2 regions of the Phyllobacterium sp. YR620 genome follow, and region 2 is predicted to be linked to the other one. Evidence: riboswitches for the same ligand, from Rfam matches in the RefSeq annotation. Region 2 holds a riboswitch; the other holds the start of a gene.
What was found. Region 2 has a riboswitch for S-adenosylmethionine ahead of metA (homoserine O-succinyltransferase). Riboswitches for the same ligand answer to the same signal wherever they lie in the genome.

Region 1: linked by a shared signal. The riboswitch ahead of BLR72_RS16950 (O-succinylhomoserine sulfhydrylase) and the one ahead of metA (homoserine O-succinyltransferase) in region 2 are both predicted to bind S-adenosylmethionine.

What each region holds. Positions count from the first base shown of each region.
Region 1 is NZ_FNJP01000005.1:146,785-157,378, reverse strand. It holds gene argF (ornithine carbamoyltransferase) at 1-766, shown strand, start outside; gene BLR72_RS16970 (Hsp33 family molecular chaperone) at 759-1,754, shown strand; gene BLR72_RS16965 (hypothetical protein) at 1,767-2,063, opposite strand; gene apaG (Co2+/Mg2+ efflux protein ApaG) at 2,063-2,455, opposite strand; gene BLR72_RS16955 (hypothetical protein) at 2,730-2,933, shown strand; gene BLR72_RS16950 (O-succinylhomoserine sulfhydrylase) at 2,930-4,123, opposite strand; SAM riboswitch at 4,187-4,266, opposite strand; gene BLR72_RS16945 (2'-deoxycytidine 5'-triphosphate deaminase) at 4,344-5,435, shown strand; tRNA gene BLR72_RS16940 (tRNA-Gly) at 5,498-5,571, shown strand; gene BLR72_RS16935 (rhamnosyltransferase WsaF family glycosyltransferase) at 6,581-8,920, shown strand; gene BLR72_RS16930 (putative sugar O-methyltransferase) at 9,229-10,200, shown strand.
Region 2 is NZ_FNJP01000006.1:81,580-92,173, forward strand. It holds gene BLR72_RS18685 (helix-turn-helix transcriptional regulator) at 1-305, opposite strand, end outside; gene BLR72_RS18690 (PAS domain-containing sensor histidine kinase) at 410-1,579, opposite strand; gene BLR72_RS18695 (alpha/beta fold hydrolase) at 1,583-2,371, opposite strand; gene BLR72_RS18705 (amidase) at 3,405-4,805, shown strand; gene BLR72_RS18715 (hypothetical protein) at 6,009-6,200, shown strand; gene BLR72_RS18720 (GFA family protein) at 6,529-6,975, opposite strand; gene BLR72_RS22560 (hypothetical protein) at 7,365-7,511, shown strand; gene BLR72_RS18725 (YciI family protein) at 7,573-7,950, shown strand; SAM-I-IV-variant riboswitch at 8,078-8,184, shown strand; gene metA (homoserine O-succinyltransferase) at 8,226-9,164, shown strand; gene BLR72_RS18740 (helix-turn-helix transcriptional regulator) at 9,729-10,178, opposite strand; gene BLR72_RS18745 (L,D-transpeptidase) at 10,519-10,594, shown strand, end outside.

The DNA of each region.
Region 1 (10,594 bases), on a different contig from region 2:
GCGCACACGCGTTTCCTTCGATGTCGGCATGCGCCAGCTCGGCGGCGAAACCATCATGCTGACCGGTTCGGAGATGCAGCTTGGCCGCAGCGAAACCATTGCCGATACGGCAAAGGTGCTGTCGCGCTATGTCGACATCATCATGATGCGCACGACGACGCATGACCGCCTGACCGAAATGGCGCAAAACGCCACGGTTCCCGTCATCAATGCTTTGACGGACGACACGCATCCCTGCCAGATCATGGCGGATATCATGACGTTCGAGGAACATCGCGGGCCAGTGCAGGGCAAGACGTTCGCCTGGACGGGCGACGGCAACAATGTACTGCACTCGCTGGTCGAGGCGGCAGCCCGTTTCGATTTCAATCTCAATATCGCAACGCCGGACGGCAGCGAACCCAGCAGCAAATATCTTGACTGGGCCCGCGGCGCCGGCGGCAAGATCAAGCTGACCACCGATCCGGTCGCTGCGGTCAAGGACGTCGATTGCATCGTCACCGACACCTGGGTGTCGATGGGACAGGAAGGGCGTGCCCGCGGCCATAACGTGTTCATGCCCTATCAGGTCAACGATGCATTGATGCAGCATGCCAATCCCGACGCTCTGTTCATGCACTGCCTGCCCGCGCATCGCGGCGAAGAGGTAACCGACTCCGTCATCGACGGACCGCATTCGGTGGTCTTTGATGAGGCGGAAAACCGGCTGCACGCGCAAAAGGCAATTCTCGCATGGTGTCTTGAAGGAGGACGTTCCAGTGTCTGATACCGGAATTCGTTCCGACGAATATGTATTTGCCGGCGACGACGCCGTTGTGCCGTTTCAGGTTGCGGATCTCGATGCCCGCGGCCGTGCGGTGCAATTGGGGCCGACGCTCGATGAGATCCTCAATCGCCACGACTATCCCGAACCCGTTGCAAAGCTGCTCGCCGAAGCCATCGTTTTGACCGTGCTGCTTGGTACCTCGCTGAAGTTCGACGGCAAGTTCATCTTCCAGTCGCAGTCGGATGGACCCGTCGACATGCTGGTCGTCGATTTCCGCACGCCAAATTCCGTGCGCGCCTATGCGCGTTACGATGAGGAACGCCTGGCGGAGGCGATTGCCGGGCACCGTACCGCCCAGGAAGAATTGATCGGCAGCGGCACGCTCGCGCTGACTGTGGACCAGGGCGAATACACACAACGCTACCAGGGCATCGTCGCACTCGACGGCTCGAACCTCGAAGAGATTGCCAAGACCTACTTCCGCCAGTCGGAGCAGATTCCGACCGATGTGCGCCTCTCTGTCGCCAAGCTCGTGGAGCGAGGCCCGGACGGCAAGCCTGTCGAACAATGGCGCGCCGGCGGTCTCATCGTGCAGTTCCTGCCGGAATCCGAGCTTCGCATGCGCCAGCGGGACCTGCCGGCCGGCGATGCGCCGAGCAATGAGGAGGACGAGTTTTTCGAGGATGACGACTGGGCCGAAATCAAGGCGCTGGTCGCGACGATCGAGAGCTCTGAACTGACCGATCCGCAGGTTGGCGCGGAACGTCTGCTCTATCGGCTGTTCCACGAGCGCGGCGTCCGCGTCTTCGATGCGGTCCGCGTCAACGACGACTGCTCCTGTTCGCGCGAGAAGATTGCCGGCGTGCTCTCAGGCTTCACGGCCGAAGAGATCGAGGACAGTATCGAAGACGGCAAGATCAGCGTCACCTGCGAATTCTGCTCGACGCACTACGAGTTCGATCCGGGCGAGTTCCTGCCGAAAAACTGACCGATCCGGCGGTCAGACCCGCATCGAAGCCGTCATTTCATGGATGACGGTGACGGCGATCAGAACAACGACGAACCCGCCGATAATCAGCCATAACGGCCATGGCTTTGGCGATTTCTTGGCAAAGAGGCCGACAATCAGTCCGGGGACCAGGGCAAGGCCGAACAATCGGCTGGCGGCGTCGGAGGCGCTGGTGAAACTCGGTAGGGTATAGCCGAGGAAATAGGCGCCGATCGCCAGTACGAAGACGATAGCGGAGCAGGTTAGGGCCTTCAGATAGGGCGCGTTGGTGCGTTCGGTTTCGGCCATCAGTTCAAGGTCCGCAATTGATCGGGAAGGTCGAGCGAGAAGGCCGGAATTTCGATATCGAAGCGCTCGCCTGACGTCGTCTGCATTGAATAGCGCCCGACCATGACCCCTGATGTCGTCGTCAGCGGACAGCCGGATGAATATTGGAAGGAGTCGCCCGGATCGAGAATGGGTTGCTCGCCGATGACGCCCGGTCCGCGGACCTCCTCGATATGGCCGTTGCCATCGGTGATCCTCCAGTAGCGGGCGCGCAATTGCACCGTCAGATCCGAGTCATTGGCAATGGTTATCCGGTAGCCCCAGACATAGCGATTTTCCTCCGGGTTGGATTGCTCCTCCAGATAGAACGGCTCGACGGTCACTTCGATATCGCGCGTTGTCGCCTTGTACATGCCTGCTCTCGATTTCACTCCTTGATATCGCCACTCACGGCCGATGCGTCAACCATTACTGGTCACGGATCGAACTAAAACCTTCGTCGGTCACGGTTCCTTTGTTAGGATCGAGGATGCAAAAGGAGCCAGTCATGATGACCCTGGAAGCCTTCGCCGCCATGGCGCACTCATTTCCGGAAAGCACGCAGAGCAGCCACTTTGGCACGACCGATTTCCGTGTGAGCAACAAATCTTCGCCACCTTGCGTCCGGAAAAACTGCGCGGGGTTCTGATGCTGACGCGCGACGACCAGGCCATGATGCGCGAGACCTCTGCAGACATGTTCGAACCGGTGCCGGGCGGCTGGGGCGAGAAAGGTGCGACCTTTGTCATTCTCGCCATGGCCGAGCCCGATGTCGTGCGCCATGGCGATGGCGTGGCGGAAGGCCGCGCCAAAATCAGTGTCGGCGCGCCACCAGCTATAGCCAGGTCCTAGCGCGATGCGTTCAGTGCCGCATCGAGATCATCGATGAGATCATCGACGTCTTCGAGACCGACGGATAGCCGCAGCAGTCCATCGGATATGCCGAGCTCGGCACGAGCCTCGTCCGTCAGGTTCTTGTGCGTCGTCGTTGTCGGATGGGTGATAAGGCTCTTCGAATCGCCGAGATTGTTGGAGATCTGGATGATCTCGAGTGCATTCTCGACCGCAAATGTGGCCTTCTTGCCGCCCTTGACCTCGAAGGCGATCAGCGTCGAGCCACCGCTCATCTGCTTGGCAACGATGTCAGCCTGTGGGTGATCGGCGCGGCCGGGATAAAGCACTTTCGAGACGGCCGGATGTCCGGCAAGGAAGTCGGCAATCTTCGCCGCATTGTTCGTCTGCTGGTGCACGCGCACGGCAAGCGTTTCGAGCCCTTTGAGCATTACCCAGGAATTGAACGGGCTAAGCCCGGGGCCCGTGTGGCGGAAATATTCGTGCAGGTTTTCGTCGATCCACTGCTTGTCGGAAAGGATCATGCCGCCGAGGCAGCGGCCGTGGCCGTCAATATGCTTGGTCGTCGAATAGATGACGATGTGGGCGCCGAGTTCAAGCGGCTTTTGAAAGAGCGGCGTTGCGAAAACATTGTCGACGATCAGCTTGGCGCCAACAGAGTTCGCGACCCTGGCGACGGCGGCAATATCGATGACTTCGAGCGTCGGATTCGTCGGGCTTTCGAGGAACATCACCTTGGTGTTGGGGCGAACTGCCTTTTCCCAATTCTCGATCCTGGAGCCGTCGATCAGCGTGAAGTCAACGCCATAGCGCGGCAGCATGGTCTCGATGATGTAGCGACAGGAGCCGAACATCGCCCGCGCGGCAAGCACGTGGTCACCGGCTCGCACCTGGCAGAGGATTGCGGCAGCAACGGCGGCCATCCCCGAAGCGGTGGCCCGCGCATCTTCCGCGCCTTCAAGGGCGCACATGCGCTTTTCGAACATGTCGGTCGTGGGGTTCGCATAGCGCGAATAGATGAATCCGGGCTCTTCGCCCTTGAAACGCGCCTCGGCTGCTTCTGCGGACGGATAAACGAAGCCTTGCGTCAGGAACAAGGCTTCGGAGGTTTCCCCGAAGCCGGAACGCAGGGTTCCGGCATGGACGAGCTGGGTGGCGGGACGCAGTTTGCGGGTGGTATCCTTGGTCATCGCTGTCTCAATCTGCCAGAAAACTGGCCAATAAAAAACCGGCCTTGCGGGAATCGCAAAAAGGCCGGACGAGACCGGGCCTCTTTTAGCAAATTATTTTACGTGGCTGCAAGCCGGCCGGCCAAATCACCACGGGATAAAAGTGCTTTAATCCTCTTGGCCGCTTGCGTCAATCGGGTGAGGCGCTAAAGCTTTTCGTCTCTTTGTATGGATGGTCGACATGGCGAGACGAGAAGCGGGCATATTGGCCGATAGCGGCATCAGGGCGCTATTTGAGGCGCGAGCACTCAAGACCGAGCGCGAATTCGACGTCGACCAGATCCAGCCGGCGAGCCTCGATCTGCGCCTCGGCAAGCGGGCCTACCGCGTACGCGCGAGCTTCATGCCGGGCCCGGGCACGCCGGTCATCGACAAGCTCGACCGCCTGAAACTGCACGAAATCGATCTGACCGAGGGCGCGGTTCTCGAGACCGGCTGCGTCTATATCGTTCCGCTCCTGGAAAGCCTGGCGCTTCCTGCCGAGGTTTCAGCCTCGGCCAACCCGAAGAGTTCGACCGGGCGCCTCGATATCTTCACACGGGTCATCGTCGATGGCGCGCAGGAGTTCGACAAGGTTCCGGCCGGCTATCATGGCCCGCTTTACCTTGAAGTCAGCCCACGCACCTTCCCGATCGTCGCGCGCACCGGCTCGCGCCTGTCGCAGATCCGCTTCCGGACCGGGCGCGCGCAACTGGAGGAAACCGAGCTTGCGGAACTCCACGCCGCCGAGACGCTCGTCGCCTCCGAAACCCCCAATATTTCCGGAGGCGGCATCGCCCTTTCAATCGACCTCACCGGCGATCAGAATGGCCTCGTCGGCTATCGCGGCAAGCATCACACAAGCGTCGTCGATGTCGACCGGCGCGGCGTCCACGATCTTTTCGACTTCTGGGAGCCGATCCATGATCGCGGCGCCCGGGAACTCGTGCTCGATCCCGACGAGTTCTATATTCTCGTCTCGCGCGAAGCGGTCCACGTGCCGCCGCTCTATGCCGCCGAGATGACGCCATTCGACCCGCTCGTCGGCGAATTCCGCGTGCATTATGCCGGTTTCTTCGATCCGGGCTTCGGCCATACGGCAGCGGGCGGCACTGGCAGCCGCGCCGTACTCGAAGTGCGCAGCCATGAAGTGCCGTTCATTCTCGAACACGGACAGATCGTCGGACGCCTGATCTACGAGCATATGCTGGAGCGCCCGCGCGCCCTCTATGGAACTGATCTCGGCTCCAACTATCAGGCGCAGGGCCTGAAGCTCTCGAAGCACTTCCGCTGACGGCGGAGCCCGCTCGCGACCCCTTGACAAAGACCGCTGTCAGCGGTCACTGATAGTGAAATGCGGGTGTAGCTCAATGGTAGAGCAGCAGCTTCCCAAGCTGAATACGAGGGTTCGATTCCCTTCACCCGCTCCACCAATCTTTTCAGATACTTACCGTCATTTTCGCGATACGCTGCTGAAGCCTATGAGGCTTGGGCCGAGGAGGGATCGAATACCAAGACGGTACCGGCGATCCACAACGCCGCTTTCGAAGCGCTCGACGGCAATCGTCCGGCTGATAGCCGATATCCAACTCGATATTGTCGATAGCTCGTCGCAGGTGCAACGCTTGATGACCGCATTGGCCAAGGCGCGGCGGGCGCGGCGCCATACGCCGGTGCTTGGCCCTGCGGCTTGGGTGCTCGATCACCCAACAGGTGAAGGACAGCAAGATTGTGACCGACGAGGTTCGCAAATCGAAACTGGCGGCGTCAGCATCGCCAATTCGTTTGAGTGGGTCTCGCGCGTGTTCAACAGATAGCAAGTCGGGATCGCTACATTTCGCTTTTCGATGAAGGTCGGCGAGTCCGCCATACGACCAGAAGGTAAAGACCACCCACCCACAATGCGCACGGCGCAAACAGTGTGATGATAGCCGTGAGTTCGTCCATGGCTCGTCCTCCTCAACAAAATCAATGTGTCGTAGAGAACCGATGCGATCAAATGGAAATAGTACTTCTTCGTGCAATTGCCTTTGGGTGTTGCTTTTGTGCAAGCTTTAAGAAGGCAGGGGCCTTAAAAAAAGACTAACCCAACACATCAATCGCCAAAAGTATATCGGCGTAAAGCGCCTCAATTTCGCCTCGGCGCCTACTCCTAGGCGGGCCAGAACATGGCGCTCCGATGAAATTTCTCCATTGTATCCGTGATGAGATGATCGCGGAAAGAAATTACGTTAGTCTCGCTAGGAATCGTTTTGGCTGGTCATGCAATTTTTCGGTCCTCTCATTTTCAAATAAATTTGCATCGCTCACGTCTTTTCTCGCCTCGTCCATTGTGGCCCTTGTCAATTTGACCCCGCAACAACAGGGTCCCTGATTTACAAAGCAACGACCTTCGTCTAGCGATGGTTATAATTGTGAAGCAGGGTGCATGCAGAGTTGATGGTGTTGAAAACCGCAAAAAAAGCAGCAATCATTCTTAAAACCAAGGGCGCCCGGGGCTTTTTGGCGCAATTTCTGAGATACTTGGCTTCCCACATCGAGAACGCCCGCAATCCGCTTACGTGGCTGTTTCCCAATGTGATGTCGTCCTCTGGTACGAAATTGGGTAACATTGGAGCATTGGATCAAATCGGGGCAGTTATCGCGCGCCCGATCACGGACGAAACAAATCCCGTCACCCATGTCGGACAAGGACAAATCCCCAGCCGCATAATTTTTGACAAGGTGGCAGTGGTTGTTCATATCTTTTATCCGGAGGTCGCAGAGAACATTTTTCAGCATTTGAAGAACATTCCTGTGCCCTTTGGTCTTTTTGTTACAACGGACACTGAGGATAAAAGACGGAGCCTCGACCGCGCGATCTCGGCGTCCGGGCTGCACCCTATCGAGGTGGAAATACGGGTTGTTCCTAATAGGGGCCGCGACGTCGCTCCCAAATATATCGCATTCAAAGATGTATACGAACGATATCCCGCCTTCATCCATCTTCATTCCAAGCAGTCGCTTCATGCTGCAGGCGCATATGCGACTTGGCGGGACTACCTTCTGGGGAACCTCATTGGGTCAAAGGCGATAGCCACCGATAACCTCACGCTTCTATCGTCGGAAAATGTCGGCGCGGTCTATCCGGAACATGCAGATTTCATCAAGAACGTTATCAACTGGGGATACGACTTCCCGATCGCGAAAGAGCTGGTCGCAAAAATCGGGCTGAAGCTCGATGTATACGGCACGCTCGAATTTCCTTCTGGATCAATGTACTGGGGAAGGTCTGACGCGATCCGGCCGTTGCTCGATCTCAATCTAGACTATGCGGATTTTCCTGAGGAGGCTGGTCAGATAGATGGAACGCTTGCTCACGCAATCGAGCGAACGCTCCTACTTTTCATTGAAAAATCTGGTCATACCTGGAAAAGGATAACTGCGGAAGAACCTAAGTCGTCAAGGGTTGATCGAGACGAGAGGGGGTTCTCGCCCCTTATAAGTTCAGAGAGTCAGTTCCCGGGCATAACGCAGGTTACTCATCGGGAAACGTTGCGCCTAACCGTCACCCCGACATGCGAAGAGCGAGAACGTCTCAATTTGCTTGTCCCAACGATCTCGCCGGCGCACATATTTGGCGGCATCGATACGGCCTTAAAGATATTCTTGGAGATTGCCGGCGCCGCACCGAATTCGGACATTCGCGTTATCGTTACTGAAAGCCAGGTCGATCGAGACGGCGATGACTTTGTGCTTCCGGAAGTCTTAAAGAGTTTTGATGTTCAGAAACTTGGTCACGAAAAAAGGGGGCACAGGGTTGTCGTTGATGCGACAGATCGGCTTTACGAGCCTTTGGAATTGTCAGAACGAGACATTTTCGTGGCTACAGCCTGGTGGACCGCTGTGAACGCCTACCGCCTGCAGGACTTTCAAAAGGCGTTCTTCGGCAATGCTGCGAGAGTAATATACATTATCCAAGATTTCGAACCCGGCTTTTACGGCTGGTCTACAAAATACGCACTAGCCGACGCGACGTATCGGAGAGACGACGATACCGTTGCAATCTTCAATTCGGAAGAGCTCGCCACTTACATGGAAAAGTATTACCACCATCAGAAAAAGGCGGTGATCCCATATAGACCGAATGCGAAGATCGACGCCTCTCTCAACAGTGACGCAGTAAGAGAGAAGATCATTCTTTTTTATTCGCGGCCGTCAGCTGTCAGGAACTGCTTTGAGGCCGGAATCGATGGTCTTCACCTTTGGCGGCGCAGAAACCCAACTCAAGCGGCAGCATGGAAAATTTATTGCATCGGAGAGGCCTTCGAAAAGCATCGGGCTGGCCATCTCTACAATATCACAATCACAGGTAAAATGCCTTTAGCGGATTATGCCGATCTCTTGAGCAGAGCTTCGGTCGGACTCTCACTCATGATATCTCCGCATCCCAGTTATCCACCGCTCGAGATGGCGTACGCTGGCATCAGGACCATTACAAACTCTTATGAGTGCAAAAACCTATCTGAGCGAAGCGATTTGATCATCAGCATTGATAGCGTGACACCTGAGGAAATTGCCGAAGCAATAGAGGCTCAGGTTAACATTGCTGAACAACAAATGGTCGGGCGTCAATCGGCGATTAAAAATCCCATACGGGACCTAAAGACCGGAATTCCACATTTCGAGGCGCTAGATGTCATGGCGATGGTGAATAAACCCGCACCCTCAATCGAACGTCTCCGACATTCTGATCTATCAGTCGAGTTCGGTCTGGTCGATACCCCGCCGCGTCGCTGAACAAATTCGAAGATAGCAAAGTCAGCAATCTGAGCTGATGAATGATGACGCCAACAAGGCAACAAGCGGCGACTGCTACCATGTCAATACCGACGCAACGCAAGAGGTTGGAACGACAGCACGTGAATCACGTCGCGTCCGGCAAAAAGCGCCGTCGGTTCACTATTGCCACCAATCAACGTTGAGAGGATTTGAAAGTGTTGAAAAAGGTCGCTCCACAGCTTAGACCATAATCTTCGCTCAAGGGAGCCGTTACAATAGTGCATCAGTTCAGTCCCGCGGTTGGGGGTATAGACGATATCCAACTCGTGCGCCGCGTGCGGCAGGCTTATAAGGCAGCCCACGCAACGTTTTCCGATTACGGTGAATCGCAGTGGGGCACTCTCGATAGTTGGAAATCGGCAATCCACAGTCTCGTCGTCCGGGGAACCGACGACGATTTGACTGATGCCTTGCGCAATCCAGCTACAACCGAATTATTCTATGGGTTCGATCTGATCGGCGCATCGCGCACCCAGGCTCTAAACAATGATTCGGGATTTCGAGACCATCAGGCTATGCTAGTGGCTCATGCGATTGAAGCGCTTGCTTCAGCCGTCGGTGTGGCAAGGGTAAACAATCCGGAAGCGCCGGACCATTATCCGCCTGAACAGCACACGAGCGATCAATTGATTGATCTGATCAATCCCATCGTTCGCGCAGAATTCCCGAACCCGTTTCCCAACGAGTTCGGCCTTAGCTTGAAAGCAGGGGTTGCAAACCTTCGAGCCGTCTTTGCGATCTACCAGCAATATCGGACATTGCAGATGTTGCGGATAGGCAATGGCAGTTCAGTCCTTGAGATCGGCGCTGGCCTTGGCCGCACGGTCTATTACTGCCACCAATCGGGCGTGAAGGACTACACTATCATCGACCTTCCGATGACCAACCTGGCTCAAGGCTATTTCCTCGGCCGGACGCTTGGTGCTGAGAACGTCTGCCTGTTCGGTGAGGATTACCGCCCCGGTGCGGTGCGTATTCTCCCGCCAGCGTGCCTAAGCGACGTGAAAGCTGATGTCGTCGTTAATGTGGATTCGCTGACGGAGATGGACCGATCAGCCGCCGATACCTACGTGAAGCACGCGCTGGAAACGGCTAAGGTTCTCCTGTCAATCAATCACGAGGTGAACAGCTTCACGGCTAACCAAGTCATCAAGGCCCATGCACCTTATATTGAGCTGATGCGCTATCCGGCTCCCATGCGAGCGGGATACATTGAGGAAATAGCGTTCATCCGCTGACAAAAAGGGCTCGCTTCGGCGAGCCTTTTTTTACGATCAGATCGAACGCAGCATAATGATTTCGGCAGCTTCCCGCCAAATGTCGTCTCGGTAAGTAGTTCCCTATTTTCTCGGCGAGGACGTTACACCAGCCGGAGTGACGTCGGAGTCCGCCCAACCCGTGAGTGTCCCCCTTGAAGACTACGGGATTTTTAACTGGACCATTGCTTCAGATCGGTCTCGTATGGAGTGGCACCGTGACGTCTCCAATCAGGAACCAGGTAGGTTTATCGATCGCCCACAGTCGTTACCGGTACGCGCCGAACGCTTGCTTTACGCCGCCGGACGTTGACCAGTTAAACTCTTCTGGGAGCCAGCAAATGAACTTAGACGCAGCGTGGCGAGGAAAGGCAGA
Region 2 (10,594 bases):
TCGCTTGGGCTTTCACCGGTCACGTCGCGGAAGGTGCGTCCAAACGTTCCAAGACTGTTCCAGCCTGTCTGCAGCGCGATTTCGATGATGGGTGTGTCAGTATCCCGCAAGAGCGCTGCGGCGCGCTCGACCCGGCGCGTCAGCAGGTAACGATGCGGCGGTATGCCGAAGGCGTCCCGAAACGATCGCGCGAAATAGGCTTCCGAGGCGCCGCTGACGCTTGCCAACCGGGATATCGGCCAATCCTCGTGTGGCGCCGCGTCCATGTGGTCTTTGGCACGCAGCAGGCGCCGCAGCAGTTTCAAATCTCTATTCACGGAGTTCTTGACGATTTTTGTCGGGCGCATAGCCAATGAATGCATGGACTGACGACCGTTGACAATGATTGCGCCCTCGAAAGAGCGGCACTTCATTTTGTCGTCGGGCGTAGCGGCATCTGAAAGGTAAACCTCGTTTCGATGGAAGAAGAGGTTACGACAAGGGTGCCACCATGCGCCTTGGCAATTTCCGATGCGATATATAGTCCAAGCCCCAGGCCTTGTTGACTTGCGCGAACGCCACCACGAAAAAACGGCTGGAAAAGACGTTCCATCGCCTCTTGCGCTATTGGAACGCCGCTATTGGCGACGCTTATCTCCAAAACTCCCGATTTCGTGCCTGCTGAAAACCGGATTGGCCGGCTCGCGTCACCATAGGTAATCGCATTGCCGAGAAGGTTTGAAACCATCTGACCAATACGGTCCCTGTCGCAGTAAACTTTTTCGGTGATGTTGAAGTTCGTCTCAATGGAAATGCCGGGCGTTCCCAATTGGAGCTCTTCTGCAATCTGCTTGAGGACGGGGTCGAGCAGTTCGTCCGCATCAAGCCGCAGCGCGAAGCCACTGCCGAGCCTCCCTCGCGCAAAATCGAGCACGTTATCGATCAGGCCCGACATGCGCTGCACACTGCCTTGCATCAGGGTAACGATCGTCTGTGCCCTTGGGCTTAGGTCTTCTTGCAGGAGCATGCGCGAACCGCCCTCCATCGAAGCGAGCGGGTTGCGAAGATCATGCCCCAAAACCGCAATGAACTGTTCGCGCAACTCCGCTATTGCCAGTTCCTCGCTCAGACCTGCCTCCGCCAGCATCCGTTCGGAGATCGCTTCGCTTTTGGCACCTTCAGCGGCGATTCGCTTGTCGACCAAATCGCGTTCATAGCGGCGGCGTTGAGCAGCCGGGAAGATGACGACACGGGTAAACTGCAGGTTGCCATCGTCATCCCGCCGCTCTTTTGCGTTGGCAAGCACCGGCAGTTTCTTCCCGTCGCCGGTCACAAAATCGAAAGCGACCTCTTCAAGGAAACCTTGCATGCGCAACAGCGGCGAAAAATGCGTTTCGTAAAACATTCGTCCGGAAAGCGTCAAAAGTTCACTGAACTTCTTGTCGAGAAGGTCGAGCTGTGAAACTCCAATCCAACGCGAGAAGGTGAGATTGGACTTGAAGATTCTGCCGTCGGGGCGAAGCGACAAGTATCCGCACGGTGCGTTCTCGTACAGCTCCGCAAGATCTTCGGCGAATGTGCTATTGGGATCCTCGGGCACGGCTCACACAAACGCCTTGATGGCCGCAATGACTTCGCCGGGCGCACTCAGATTTGGGCAATGCCCCGTAGCGTTCAACATAACCAGTTGGCTTTGAGGAATGTGTTGCTTCACGTATTCGCCTACATTCTCTGAGGCGATAATGTCTTCCCGGCACTGAAGTATCAATGTTCGCGCTGTGACACGTTGAAGATCGTCGCGATTGTCCGACGTGAAAGTGACCCGCGCGAACTCCTTTGCAATGTCAGGGTCGGTTCTGCAGAAGCTGTTGGTGAGCTCTTCACCAAGTTCGGGTCTGTCCGGATTGCCCATAATGGCTGGGGCCATCGCCGCCGACCACCCAAGATGATTGTCCGCGAGGGACTCCAGCAACTCGTCGATCTGAGCACGACTGAAGCCGCCGACGTATTCACCGTCGTCGATGTAGCGGGGCGATGGGCCGACGAGGATCAAGCTGTCGAAAATCGCTGGGTCCTTGAGCGAGGCAATCACGCCGATCATCGCACTGACGGAATGCCCGACGAACACCGCATCCTTGAGTTCGAGTTCCTTGCCAATCTCGATAAGGTCGTCGGCGTATCCTTCGAGGGAAGCATATTTCGCGGAGCTGTAAGCGCCAAGATCGGAGCCACCGGCCCCGACATGGTCGAAAAGAATGGTTCTGAACGTGCTTCCGAAGGCAGGCGCCACCAACTTCCACATGTTCTGATCGCAGCCAAAGCCGTGCGCGAACACCATCGACCGTTCCCCGCCGCCGGATAGTTTGACATTGTTGCGCTCTAAAACGGACACCCGGGACTCCTGATTTCGCAAAACGAAGTTCGACTGTATGCTTTGAAAGCTCGAACACCTAACTGCTTCGCGCCGCAGCAGCTCTTTTTTCGCGCTTGGAGGCTTAGCCGGTGCGCGTATTATCTACGCCCCTCCGCTTCATGCTGCGCATGTATTGGCCCAAGGACACATCTCCTTCATTCTGAATGGAAGCTGGAAGGTGCCCCCGGCGGTCAAGGAAAGCTGAGATGGCGGCTTAGCGGCGACTTTGGTTGAGCTTCAACCTGCCGAGCGGCGGCCGATGATCGCTAGCATCTTCACTTGCCAGGCCAAATATTGCGTCGACGCGGCCTTCGCTTCGGCCAAAGCCCTGGCTTGGGGATACGCCAGAGTTTCTTATTCGCTGATGGCATCGCCGCCTGGCAGGATGCCAATTACCCGACTGAGACAAGTTTGACGAAATAGCCGGTCGAGTTCGTGAACTAATAGGGGTAGGCCTACATGGCTTCCCAACTTATGTGTCATTCTTCATTCCTTCACCGGTCGCCAGATGACGCGCTTCTTGTTGACGCGATCGCGGTCGTCTTCGTAGGGCATGACCTCGCAGTCTATGGAATTGCAGTCCCGACACCGGAAGGTGAGGCTTGGAAGTGTGCGGCCATGGCCGAGAACAGCGGCCAGGTCAGTCGCTGTGAAGGTCGCGACCTTATCACATTTTCGACAACCAACCCGCACGAACATGCCGTAGCGGGCCGCCTGCCCCAGATTCTTGATTGCCCTTGTCATGCGAACAAAAAGAGAACAAATTCCTCGAGCAAGTCAAGTGGGATGAACTAGTAATGCACCAGGGCAGCCCTGACATCCATACAAAAATGCCCAACTCGGGGGCTTCGCCGCATTGAAGCGACCTGCTGCAGAGCTGCCAGACCCGCTACAGGACATCCCAGCATGCCCATTTTTGCGACACACCACACCGAACGTTGGTATAGTGTTTTCGCTTGGACACTTTCAATCGGAGAATAGCGTCGTGGCAGGCGATATTGGTCTAACCGGCATGTCTGCCTGCGAGGTGGTCGATCTGTTAAATGGCGGTGAGGTAACGCCGCTCGACTGTCTCGATGCACTTGAGGTTCGCATTGCCGCCGTGGAGAACGTCGTCAACGCACTTCCGATCCTTTGTTTCGATCGCGCCCGCGATCGAGCCCGGCGCCTGCTCCAACAGCCTCTCGGGTGCCGCGGTCGTTTGGCGGGATTGCCTGTGCCGATCAAGGACTTGACAGACGTTTCCGGCGTTCGCAGCACTTATGGCTCGACAATATTTGCAGACCATGTTCCCGAACAATCCGACATTCTTGTCGAGAGGCTGGAGGCCGAGGGCGGTGTTGTTTACGCCAAGTCGAACACCCCAGAATTTGGTGCTGGTGGCAATACATTCAACGACGTCTTCGGGACGACATTGAACCCCTGGAATACCGGCCTGTCCGCTGCAGGCTCCTCGGGTGGGGCCGCCGTTGCTCTTGCCACTGGCATGGCCTGGGTCGCGCAAGGCTCCGACCTTGGAGGCAGCTTGCGCAATCCCGCAAGCTTCTGCGGCGTAGTGGGCCTACGCCCAGGCCCGGGCCGCGTTCCTCGCAGTGCACGATTCAAGATCGATGACCTGCTGAGCGTCAACGGTCCTATGGCTCGTAACGTCGAAGACACAGCGCTTTTGCTGGATGCGATGACCGGCGATAGCCCTGCTGACCCTCTGTCGTTACCGCGGACCGAGAGTTTCCTTGCCGCAGCGCGCTCCGGCTGGCGGCCGGTGCGGGTGGCCTTTTCGGCCGATCTTGGCATTACGCCCGTTGACCCGGAGGTCGCCTCGATCTGTCGCGCAGCAGCTGCAAGCTTGGCGGCAATTGGCACGCATGTTGAAGAGGCGCATCCCGATCTCTCGGAGGCCCATGACACGTTCAGCGTCCTGCGCGGCATGGCCTTTGCCATAAGTTACGACGCGCTTCTGGAACAACATCGAGCCAAAATGAAGCCCGAAGTCGTATGGAATATTGAAACGGGGCTCAGCTATTCGATGGCAGATATCGTACGAGCGGAAAATAATCGCGCGGCGATTTACCGAAGGATGCATGCCTTTTTCGAAACTTATGACCTGCTCCTTTGTCCGGCCACGATCGTTGCCGCGTATCCTGCCAGTGACAGATACGTGAAGGAATGTGCCGGCTATGCCTTTCCGAATTATTTCGAATGGCTGGCAATAGCCTACGCAATTTCCCTGACAGCAGCGCCGGCGCTCAGCCTGCCTTGCGGGTTCACCAAAGATGGACGTCCGGTCGGACTACAGATCGTCGGCCGCCCCCGCGCCGAGGGACAGGTACTTGCCGCCGCCCGTGCACTGGAACTCCTTCTGGACCTTCATCCGACGACCCCAATAGACCCACTACCGCCGCGCCATGTTTGATTTCATGAATGTCAGTCCGGAAGGCAGGTCTTGGCGCCAGGCAATAGCTGCACACCGATTGTTGATTACTGTTTGTATCCCTTTGCCTGCATGCAGCTATTGATCAGATTGGCTTCTTCCTTCCGTCTGGCAGAACTATCGGACGCCAAGGAAGCCGTTGCACTCGCGGCCTGATATTTGCACTGCACCATATCATTGTCTGCCGGAGTCGCCGGAGCCTCGCTATGGACCCACTTTTTTTCGGAAGAAGCACACGACGCGAGCACCATGAGCGGAACCACGATCAGCATGGTACGGCTCCGGGAAAGTTGCTTAGAAAACGTGTCGTTTGAATTTGTAACTGCATTGCGCATCGTTCGAATCCTCATTTTATGGGTCTATGCTGTGTACGAAGCCTCCCATTTGGTGGCCGACGCGGGTGCCAACACTATCGTATTTGCTGTTGATAGTCCCGTATTCGCTGCCGCTCACTAGCGGCATCTTCATACGCCACGTCTTTCCGAACGATGCATTACTTGCAAATGTGGCGATACCGCAGCATTTGTCTCTATCGCCTGCGTCTCATGGAACAGACAGGTTTGGCCCGCGTTCCCTCACTGAACCATTATTCATTTACGGTTCTAATGACGACGAGTGCGGCAGATATGTTTTCAGGCGGCTCGATCTTCTATCTCCTGACTGCGATGGCTCTCATTGTCGGAGCGTGGCTGTTTTTCATTTTACGCCAGCATATGAGATGATCGATCGGCATGAACAATAATAGAGCCTGGTATCTCCGGATTGCCGCTTTTGCCCTGATCCTGATCGTGTTCCTGGGCGCGAGCGTTTACTTCCTTCCGTCTTGAAGGGTGGAAAAAGCCGGATATTCAACATCAACACGTAATATTGGAAGGGGCGCGGTTTCGTAGGTGAATGCTGATGGAGGGTGTATACTGCTCAACGGAGGATATATGCTAAAAACCTATTATAATTGCCCTATTTCCGATGAACCTGTTCATGAAGTGCTACCCCGAGACGGCGATTTCGTTGAATTCTTCTGCCCGACCTGCGGACAGTTTCGGATTTCAAATAAATCGATCACATCGATGCGCCACAGATCGCGCGGCGAGAGAGAGGCCATGCTGACCGACGCCAGGCGCGATGCTCAAGGCGGAGATGGCATTCCGCTCATAAGAGACAGCCATTCACATGCGAGGAAAACAGATGACCAACGATAAGACGACTTCCACATGGAAGAACCGCCCTCCGGGCAAAATCGGAGAAACCTACACTGTCGATCACCTCATGGAAGCGTTTAACCTCAACAGGGATGATGCCGAACAGTTGATCATCAAATTCAATGGTGATTGCGAGCGGATCAATGCTTCGGTCAGCGCGCGAAAGAGACGCCGTTAGCCACATTTTTTCGAGCCCCTTTTGCTCACGCTAAAAAGGGCACAATCCTATGGCCTTACAGGCAAGACATTCTTTCGACTGAAATCAATCTCCTGTCACAAATGAAGGAAACCGATGACGCTATACCTATGGTATTTCATCGTTCTAGGCGGCCCCGTCTTATTGGGCGCCATCATCGCATTCGATATGATGAAGCGCAGGCAATCGGCCAAGCTTAACAACAGGCCTCAGGCCATGAAAAAGCTTTGTCCCGCGGAATAAGCCATTCGCTGATTTGCAGCCGCCACTTAAAAGCCCCCTTGCCTACCCGCGCACTTCCCGGAGGCTCTCACTTCTTCCGGTCACGCGGCGTGCCATAGGCCGCGTCGCGCGGTCGCGAGTACTGATCTATTCTTGGCAAGGTATCATCGAAGGCAATCCAGGGAAGCTTCAGCTGCCAATAAGTATGCGCAGTGGGGGCGAAATGTTCAGGATGATCGAAGAAGCCGATCGTCAAATATATCTCGCCGGCTATGCCCTCATCCTCATACCCGATTGAGGTGCCACAGGTACCGCAGAAGCTGCGCACTACCCCACTCGTTCTTGAGAAGGTCTTTGGTGGCTCATGCGTAAAGCGAAATTGTGCCGTTTTGTAACCCACCCAGATCGTCAGCGGTGATCCGATCGCGCGACGACAATCATCATCGTGATCGTAGCAGATCCAGAACGGTTCGCCCTCGGCCTCGGCGGTGACTTGCCCGCAAAAGCAGGCGCAGGTTTCCAGCCTTTGTGTCATTCATTTCGAACCAATTGCCTGAAATTTAGTTCCGCGTCGGTAAATTTGCATTTATACATTTTGGATCGATTGCCAAGAATTGGGACCCAGCGAATAAAGATTTGGTCTCGCGATGGTGTAGCATTATTTCGACGGCCGCTTGGCAACATGCACCACGTCGGGGGAGTCCATATGAAGAGCAGCGTCAGAGCCTGGTTTATCTTTGCTTTGGTTTTCATTGCGGCCGCGATAATCTATTTTGGCGTACCACTCATTTGGCATGCCTTGTTTGATCGTCCAGCATAACCAAGGTGAACGTCCGCTTCCTCTAACGCCTTTCCGGAGAAATGATGAGGAAACTCAGTTTAACGAGATCTGCTATGTGGGGCGCTATACTTGGATGCCTGCTGATGGCCATATGGATACTCTATACCGGCAGGGCGCGAAGCGTTCCCGCAACAGGATATCTTGTCGAGCTTCTCGGAGGGGCAGCGGTCGGAGCCGGACTGCTATCCCTCATCGTGTGGCTTGTCGGATCCGCCGTGCGCCAGAAATAGCAATCGGGATTTCGCCGCCGATTTTTCCTGTCATCATCGTCTGAAAAGAGGGACGCAGTTCATGTTCTACGCCATCTTGGCCTATCACGAGGAAGAGATTGTCGAATCATGGTCGAAAGAGGAGGACGCATCGTTGATGGCCGAACTTCTGGAAATCGGCGACCGCCTTGTAAAGGAAAAGAGCCTGGGCCCGGCGGCCCGCCTTGGGCCGACCCGGCGCGCGGTCACATTGCGCGGCAAGGGAGCCGGTATCGTCACGGACGGGCCGTTTACAGAAACAAAGGAGCAATTGCTTGGCTTCTATGTTGTTGAGTGCCCTGCAATTGAGGGGGCGATCGCGATTGCCCGCGACTTGCGCCGTGCCAACCCGACCGCCGTCTATGAAATCCGCCCGGTCTTGCTCTACCAGTCCGGGGCGACGCTATCAGACAGGGATTGATTGGCACTCCGGTTGGAGTTCCTACGCATTTCAAAGGCGGGTCGCTTGCAAGGGCCTTGACCTCCGCAAACGCCGGATGCGGTATCAGAAGAGACTTGCGAAGTTGCGATCGTCTGCGTAGAAGGGGCTTCGACATCAAGAGTTGGGTTGACGCCCAACGCCAACCTGCGCTCCGGGCAAGGTGGTACTTCCGTCAGGGAGGATGTGGCCGAACCGGCAATTATACGGATTTAGCTACCGGCGTCTGTCCAGCGAACCAACAGGAACGCGCGATAATGCCGATAAAGATCCCCGACGATTTGCCCGCACGCCGCCAGCTCGAAGCCGAAGGCGTCAATATCATGCGCGAACGGGACGCGGTGCGTCAGGATATAAGGCCGCTGCGGATCGGATTGCTCAATCTGATGCCCAACAAGATCAGCACGGAAACGCAGATCGCAAGGCTGGTCGGCGCAACGCCGCTGCAGATCGAACTCACCCTCGTTAGGATAACCAATTACGTGGCGCGCAACACGCCGGTCACGCACATGGCATCATTCTACCGTGCCTGGGAGCAAGTCCGTGCCGAGCGGTTTGACGGATTTATCATTACCGGCGCGCCGGTCGAGCATCTGGCCTTTGAAGACGTGCAATATTGGGATGAGCTCCGCCACATTTTCGATTGGACGCAGTCGCATGTCCATCACTGCCTGACTATCTGCTGGGCAGCCCAAGCTGCGCTTTGGCATTTTCACGGCATCCCGAAGCACGCCCTGTCGGTAAAGGCTTTTGGTATCTTCAACCACGGCAACCTCGCGCCCGCTTCGCCATATTTGCGCGGTTTCTCTGATGATGTGCTTATGCCCGTGTCGCGGTGGACGGAGGTTCGGCGCGACGACATCCCACAGGGGCGCGGCCTCAAGGTGCTGCTTGAGGCGGAGGAGACGGGGCTAGGTCTGGTCGATGATCCTTCATGCCGGTCGCTCCACATGTTCAACCACCTCGAATATGACACGAACTCACTTGGCGACGAGTATTTCCGCGATCTCGCAAACGCACCTTCAATGCCGCTGCCTCGCAATTACTTTCCCGATGACGATTCGTCATGTAGGCCGGCGAACAGGTGGCGCAGCGCTGCCCATCTCCTTTTCGGCAATTGGATCAATGAGATCTATCAAACCACGCCTTTCAACGTCGACGACATAGGCATGATACCGCGACAGCTGGTAGGTTGACGCGATAAGGAATGTCGCTGATTTACGCGCGGATCCTTTTGACGTATGTAAATGAAATAGAAGCTTATTGGTATTTAGCTTCCGTTCGACCTTGACCCGATTTGCCCAGTCCCGCCTGATTTCGTATTAGAATCTAGGCCGTCCGGATGCCGGATCATCAGGAGATAGTCGAAGCGGAAACCCGAAGGTTCCGCGCTTGTTCCCCAAGCGCGCCACCTCGCACCCTTCATCAGGCATGAGAAACGGAATCTCGCACGCCCTCCCCGCCTTCCGTGTCCCATCATGCCGACGACTGCAATAGACATTCCGGAAGTCGGTTGGAAATTGGATGGATCGTGTCTGACGCCAAGCGTTTATTGTCGATCTCCCCGTTATCCACTTCCCCCGCCGGGGTGATTGTTGATTGGAGGTGGATCTGTACCATCAGGCTGTGCAAGGCAGAGTCCACCTCCCGACCTTGTGACCCCGAGGGCGCCGCTGGCATCTTTGCCCGCCAGCGGCGCTCCCCGTGTTTTCCATGCACGGTGCTATCTTGCTCGAACGCCGTGTGGCGCCCTAACTTGTTCAATCCGCCTCAGCCGCATCAACAGGGCGATACAGGCGAATATCCTGCGAAGGTGTGCAGGCAAATGTCTCACGGTAAAGCTTCGAGAACCGGCCTGGGTTGGCAAAGTGAAAGCGGGCGGCGAGTTCCCTGACCGACATTGCGTCCCCATTCTCGATGATCTTTCGAGCCGCCTCGATACGGCAATCCAGCAGCACCTTTATGGGCGTTACCCCTTTCAGCTTGCGAAACAGGCGTTGCAATGACCGGGTATTCACCCCGGCCGCGCTGGCGATATCGGACAGATTGATGGGCTGAAGAAGGTTGTTGCGAATGAAGTCCTCCGCGGCAGCGAATTGCTGCGAAGGACTTTTGGCCGGGACCGCGCCCGCGCTGGCAGGCTTTGGTTCATCCATTTGGCCTGAATGGGAGGGCGCGGAACCAAAGAGCAGGGCCGTGTCATCTATCATTCTTGATAACTCTTATTGAGTGTTGAAATTCGAAGTTCGGTAAAGGTACAACCAGATGTTGAAAAGGAATTAAGTAAAACGAGTGATTGTGCAAACCTTAAATCAGCCGGGCAAAATTCAAAATTCGACCTTAGATCTATGTCGGAATGTACTGTGTTGACAACTGTCAACACCAGGCTCTGGTGACGTTACGTTGACAGCTGTCAACTGACGCTCACGTTAAGTGCCGCTATCGACTTCACTATTTGTAAACCACATTTCCATACAGTCAGAGCTTATATGCACCGGCTTGTAAGCGAGTACTGCAGTGTCCCAGAGCAACGACGCATTCACAACCGAGATTAAACCGCACTCTGTTTCCAGGCGCCAAATTCTGATTGGCGTCGGCTCACTCGCATTGGCGGGTGTAGGGGGCT